Regions from separate parts of the Enterobacter quasiroggenkampii genome, predicted to be linked through region 1. Evidence: predicted binding sites of a transcription regulator. Region 1 holds the regulator's gene; each other region holds the start of a gene.
What was found. The regulator sigma-54, encoded in region 1, starts transcription at its own class of promoters, with help from an activator protein. The targets are predictions, from matches to a motif close to GTTGGCACANNTTTCGCTNT.

Region 1 (2,276 bases):
ACCGACCACAACGTGCGTGAAACGCTGGCCGTGTGTGAACGCGCCTATATTGTGAGCCAGGGCAATCTGATCGCCCACGGTACGCCGCAGCAGATCCTCGAAGACGATCATGTTAAGCGCGTCTATCTTGGGGAAGACTTCAGACTCTGATAGGGTAGAGGTAACGTAACGCCGAACCGGAGAAAAATGCTCTGAACATGAAGCAAGGTTTGCAATTAAGGCTCAGCCAACAACTGGCGATGACGCCGCAGCTACAGCAGGCAATTCGCCTGTTGCAACTGTCCACGTTAGAACTTCAGCAGGAGCTCCAGCAGGCGCTGGACAGCAACCCCCTGCTGGAACAAACCGATCTTCATGACGAGGTAGATACCCAGCAATCGCAGGATACAGAAGCGCTCGATACCGCGGATGCACTCGAACAAAAAGAGATGCCCGACGAGCTTCCGCTGGATGCCAGCTGGGATGAAATCTACACCGCCGGAACCCCTTCCGGTACGCGTGCAGACTACCAGGACGATGAGCTACCGGTCTATCAGGGAGAAACCACCCAGTCGCTGCAGGATTACCTGATGTGGCAGGTGGAACTCACCCCCTTCTCCGATACCGACCGCGCGATTGCCACGTCAATTGTCGATGCCGTTGACGACACCGGCTATTTGACCGTCACGCTGGACGATATTCTGGAAAGCATGGGCGACGACGAGATTGAGCTTGAGGAAGTTGAAGCCGTTCTGAAGCGCATCCAGCGTTTCGATCCGGTAGGCGTAGCCGCAAAAGATCTGCGCGACTGCCTGCTGATCCAGCTTTCTCAGTTCAGCAAAGAGACGCCATGGCTCGACGAGGCGCGCGTAATCATCAGCGATCATCTTGATCTGCTGGCGAACCACGATTTCCGCACCCTGATGCGCGTCACGCGCCTGAAAGAAGAGGTGCTGAAAGAAGCGGTGAATCTGATCCAGTCGCTCGATCCGCGCCCCGGTCAGTCGATCCAGACCAGCGAACCCGAGTACGTGATCCCGGATGTGCTGGTCAGAAAAAATAACGGCCGCTGGGTCGTTGAACTGAACTCTGACAGTATCCCTCGCCTGCAAATCAACCAGCAGTATGCCTCCATGTGCACCAGCGTGCGTAACGACTCCGACAATCAGTATATTCGTAGCAATTTGCAGGAAGCGCGATGGCTGATCAAAAGTCTGGAGAGCCGAAATGATACGCTGCTACGCGTCAGCCGCTGCATTGTGGAACAGCAGCAGGCGTTCTTTGAGCAGGGTGAAGAGTATATGAAACCGATGGTGCTGGCGGATATCGCCCAGGCCGTCGAGATGCATGAATCAACCATTTCCCGTGTCACCACGCAGAAGTATCTGCACAGTCCACGCGGTATTTTTGAGCTTAAGTATTTCTTCTCCAGCCACGTGAATACCGAGGGCGGCGGCGAAGCGTCGTCCACGGCCATTCGCGCCCTGGTGAAGAAGTTGATCGCCGCGGAGAACCCCGCGAAGCCGCTAAGCGACAGTAAGTTAACCACCATGCTGTCCGATCAGGGTATTATGGTGGCACGTCGTACTGTTGCGAAGTATCGAGAGTCTTTATCCATTCCGCCGTCCAACCAGCGTAAACAGCTGGTCTGACACAACCGATAAGGAAGACACTATGCAGCTCAACATCACTGGACAAAACGTCGAAATTACTGAGGCTTTACGCGACTTTGTGAACACGAAGTTTGCAAAACTCGAGCAGTATTTCGAAAGGATCAATCAGGTCTATATTGTGTTGAAAGTGGAGAAAGTGACTCATATCTCGGATGCCACCCTGCATGTTAACGGGGGTGAACTGCATGCCAGTGCGGAAGGGCAAGACATGTACGCTGCTATCGACGGCTTGATTGATAAGCTTGCGCGACAGCTCAATAAACATAAAGATAAACTGAAACAACACTAATTGTCCGGGCAGTTAACGGGTGCAGGACGGCCTGTTGTGAAACACAACAGGCCATTTGTACAGTTAGCGCTTAGGTGAAATTATGATGAACAACGATTCCGCTCTTCAACTGAGCAATGTCCTTAACCAGGAATGTACCCGCAGTGCGGTTCACTGCCAGAGCAAAAAACGTGCGCTGGAGATCATCAGTGAACTGGCCGCAAAACAGCTGGGCCTGCCGCCGCAGGTGGTGTTCGAAGCGATTCTGACCCGTGAAAAGATGGGCAGTACCGGTATCGGCAACGGCATCGCGATCCCGCATGGCAAACTGGAAGAGGATACCCTGCGTGCCGTCG
Region 2 (2,276 bases), 500 kb from region 1:
CGCCGCCAGCACGCGCACATCCACTCTTAAGCTGCGGTCCTCCCCCACGCGCTGAATATCGCCGTACTGCAATACGCGCAGAAGTTTGGCCTGTAGCGACAGGGAAAGCTCGCCTATTTCATCCAGAAACAGCGTACCGTTATCGGCCATTTCGAACTTGCCGCTGCGGTTGCTGATGGCGCCGGTAAACGCCCCTTTGACGTGACCAAACAATTCGCTTTCCGCCACGCTTTCCGGCAGCGCGGCGCAGTTGAGGTACACCAGCGGATTGACCGCGCGCGGCGACGCTTCATGAATCGACTTCGCCACCAGCTCCTTGCCGGTGCCGGTCTCCCCGAAGATCAGCACGTTCAAATCGGACGCGGCAACAATCTCAATCTCTTTTTTGAGCTGCGCCATGCCCGGCGAGAGGCCAATCATCTCCGTGTGCGCCACCTGCTCAAACGCCGCCGGGCTGCCGGGAAGGATATTCTGGCTCTCCAGCTGTCCAATCAGCAGCGCGTTGTTAAGCGCCCCAGCAGCCAGCGCCGCAATGAGGCGCAACTCTTCATCGCTGAAAGTATCGAACTGGTCCGGCGACATGCCGTCGAGGGTTAACGCGCCAATCAGGTTTTGCCCGGCAAACAGCGGCAGGCCAATACAGGCGTGCACCTTCAGGCTCTCCTGGCCTGGAATCAGCCCGTCGTACGGGTCGGGCAGATCGCTGTCCGCTGGGAAACGCACCACGTCACCCGCGCGGGCAATGGTCTCCAGACGTGGATGGCCTTCAAGGGTAAAGCGCCGCCCGAGCACGTCCTTCGCCAGGCCGTCGATTGCCAGGGGGATAAACTGCCGCCCTTCGTAGCGCAGCAGCGCCGAGGCGTCGCACGCCAGCACGTGGCGCAGCGTGGAGATCAACCGCTGAAAGCGGTCCTGATGGCCGATACCGGTTTGCAGCTCAATGGCGATCTTCGCCAGCACGTCTACGGAAAAGCTCATGTCTGCCTCGCTGTCATTTTGACAATGCATATTGTCATAATGACACTACTTTTGATAGTCAAAATGACTACCCATTACGGATCATAAAAATTTTAATTTATAAAAATCAATAAATTAAAAGTTGGCACGCAGCTTGATATAAGCAAACCATCCTATTTGAAAAACGCGATATTACGCTGAGGTTTGCTATGTCTATTCTGGTTAAAAATAACATTCATTGGGTGGGTCAACGTGACTGGGAAGTGCGCGATTTCCACGGGACGGAATATAAAACGCTGCGCGGCAGCAGCTACAACAGCTATCTCATCCGCGAAGGAAAAAACGTGCTGATCGATACCGTCGATCACAAGTTCAGCCGCGAGTTCGTGCAGAACCTGCGCGGTGAAATCGACCTGAATGCCATCGACTACATCATCATCAACCATGCGGAGGAGGATCATGCCGGTGCCCTGACCGAGCTGATGTCGTATATTCCGGACACTCCGATCTACTGCACCACCAACGCCATCGACTCGATCAACGGTCACCACCACCATCCGGAGTGGAACTTCCACACCGTGAAAACGGGCGACGCGCTGGATATCGGCAACGGCAAGCAGCTGATCTTCGTGGAAACGCCCATGCTGCACTGGCCGGACAGCATGATGACCTACATGACCGGCGACGCGGTGCTGTTCAGCAACGACGCCTTCGGCCAGCACTACTGCGACGAACGCCTGTTTAATGACGAAGTGGATCAGACCGAGCTGTTCGAACAGTGCCAGCGTTACTACGCCAACATCCTTACCCCGTTCAGCCGCCTGGTGACGCCAAAAATCACCGAGATCCTCGGCTTTAACCTGCCGGTGGAGATGATTGCCACCTCTCACGGCGTGGTGTGGCGTGAAAACCCAACCCAAATCGTCGAGCTGTACCTGAAATGGGCGGCGGATTATCAGGAAGACCGCATCACGATCTTCTACGACACCATGTCCAACAATACCCGCATGATGGCGGACGCCATTGCCCAGGGCATCAACGAAGTGGACCCGAACGTGGCGGTGAAAATCTTCAACGTGGCGCGCAGTGATAAAAACGAGGTATTAACCAACGTTTTCCGCTCTAAGGGCGTGCTGGTGGGCACCTCCACCATGAACAACGTGATGATGCCGAAGATTGCCGGTCTGGTCGAAGAGATGACTGGCCTGCGTTTTCGCAACAAGCGCGCCAGCGCCTTTGGCTCCCACGGCTGGAGCGGCGGCGCGGTCGACCGCCTTTCCACCCGTTTACAGGATGCAGGGTTTGAGATGTCGATGAGC
Region 3 (2,276 bases), 480 kb from region 1:
CTGCGAAGCACAGGTATGGGTTAGCCGCTGGATCCGGGAAGCGCACTTCGATACGACGCGCTTTAGGAGATGCCACCACCGGGATACGGATAGAAGCAGAACGGTTACGCGCAGAGTAGGCCAGCATCACTGGCGCTTCGTAGCCCGGGACCAGACGCTTGTAGGAGTTGGTGGTTGGGTTCGCCAGGGCGTTGATCGCTTTAGCGTGTTTGATTACGCCGCCAATGTAATACAGTGCCTGCTCGGACAGACCGGCATATTTGTCACCAGAGAACAGGTTGGTACCGTTCTTGGACAGAGACATGTGGCAGTGCATACCGGAACCGTTGTCGCCAAACATTGGTTTTGGCATGAAGGTCGCGGTTTTACCGAAACGGTGCGCAACGTTGTGCACAACGTATTTGTAGATCTGAATTTCGTCCGCTTTTTTGGTCATGGTGTTGAAGCGGGTAGCCACTTCGTTCTGACCCGCCGTCGCCACTTCGTGGTGGTGCGCTTCAACAACCAGGCCCATCTCTTCCATCACCAGACACATGGTGGAACGAATGTCCTGTGCAGAGTCGACCGGAGGAACCGGGAAGTAACCGCCTTTCACGCCTGGACGGTGACCTTTGTTACCACCTTCGTATTTGGTGGAGGAGTTCCATGCGCCTTCGATGTCGTCGATAGCCACGTGGGAGCCAGAAATAGACGCACCGAAACGGATGTCATCGAACAGGAAGAACTCTGGCTCTGGCCCGAACAGAACGGTGTCTGCGATGCCAGTAGAACGCAGGTACTCTTCAGCGCGTTTCGCGATAGAACGTGGGTCGCGGTCGTAGCCCTGCAGCGTGCCTGGCTCGAGGATGTCGCAACGGATGATCAGGGTAGGTTCTTCGAAGAACGGATCAATGACCGCAGTGGTCGCATCTGGCATCAGAACCATGTCGGATTCGTTAATGCCTTTCCAGCCACCAATGGAGGAGCCGTCAAACATTTTGCCTTCTTCAAAGAATTCGGCGTTCACCTGATGAGCAGGGATTGTGACGTGCTGTTCTTTACCTTTGGTATCGGTGAAGCGCAGATCAACAAACTTCACTTCATGTTCGTTCAGCATCGTCAAAACGTGTTCAGCGGACATACTTAACTCTCCAGATTGGTCATTGTCGTCGTGGTAACGAGGTCTTCAATTTCTGTTTGTACTGGCTGGTGCCATGTATTTTTTATAAAGCGAAATCTGTGCCAACTTTTAAAACACCCCAAAAAGGCGTTATCATGCGCACCATAGTGCAAAAGGGCTGCACCACGATGGATTTGTTGCACCAGTATAGTGCTTCAATGTGAACATTGAGCACCATATTGGTGCAATTTACGTTAAAGTGCCCTTTTACCGCTCCGTGAAAGCGATCACAAAGCATCTCTGCAATACTTGTTTGCGGGGGATGTTTGTGATCCTGTTTTGTAGTGCGATTAATCCGTGTACAATAACGCGCTATTTCTAAATGCCTGAGGCAAAGTTGTGATCGAAAATTTGCGTAACATCGCCATCATCGCGCACGTTGACCATGGTAAAACTACCCTGGTCGATAAGCTGCTGCAGCAATCCGGTACGTTTGATGCGCGTGCCGAAACCCAAGAACGCGTGATGGACTCCAACGATTTGGAGAAAGAGCGTGGGATTACCATCCTCGCGAAAAACACCGCGATTAAATGGAATGACTACCGTATCAACATCGTTGATACCCCAGGGCACGCCGACTTCGGTGGTGAAGTTGAACGTGTAATGTCCATGGTAGACTCCGTTCTGCTGGTCGTTGACGCAATGGATGGCCCAATGCCACAGACGCGCTTCGTGACCAAAAAAGCATTTGCCCATGGTCTGAAGCCAATCGTTGTTATCAACAAAGTTGACCGCCCTGGCGCGCGTCCTGACTGGGTTGTTGACCAGGTATTCGACCTGTTCGTTAACCTCGACGCGACCGACGAGCAGCTGGACTTCCCTATCGTTTACGCCTCTGCGCTGAACGGTATCGCAGGTCTGGACCACGAAGACATGGCTGAAGACATGACCCCGCTGTATCAGGCGATTGTTGACCGTGTTCCTGCGCCAAACGTCGATCTCGACGGTACCCTGCAGATGCAGATCTCTCAGCTCGATTACAACAACTACGTTGGCGTTATCGGCATTGGTCGTATCAAGCGCGGTAAAGTGAAGCCGAACCAGCAGGTCACTATCATCGATAGCGAAGGCAAAACCCGTAACGGTAAAGTTGGTAAAGTACTGACTCACCTGGGTC

Region 2: a site for sigma-54 is predicted at 1,099-1,118, ahead of norV (anaerobic nitric oxide reductase flavorubredoxin). Genes of this name have one in related genera too.
Region 3: a site for sigma-54 is predicted at 1,207-1,226, ahead of glnA (glutamate--ammonia ligase). Genes of this name have one in related genera too.

What each region holds. Positions count from the first base shown of each region.
Region 1 covers NZ_CP143745.1:48,094-50,369, forward strand. The annotation lists gene lptB (LPS export ABC transporter ATP-binding protein) at 1-150, shown strand, start outside; gene rpoN (RNA polymerase factor sigma-54) at 198-1,631, shown strand; gene hpf (ribosome hibernation promoting factor) at 1,654-1,941, shown strand; gene ptsN (PTS IIA-like nitrogen regulatory protein PtsN) at 2,024-2,276, shown strand, end outside.
Region 2 covers NZ_CP143745.1:4,272,102-4,274,377, forward strand. The annotation lists gene norR (nitric oxide reductase transcriptional regulator NorR) at 1-978, opposite strand, end outside; gene norV (anaerobic nitric oxide reductase flavorubredoxin) at 1,167-2,276, shown strand, end outside.
Region 3 covers NZ_CP143745.1:523,804-526,079, reverse strand. The annotation lists gene glnA (glutamate--ammonia ligase) at 1-1,120, opposite strand, end outside; gene typA (ribosome-dependent GTPase TypA) at 1,499-2,276, shown strand, end outside.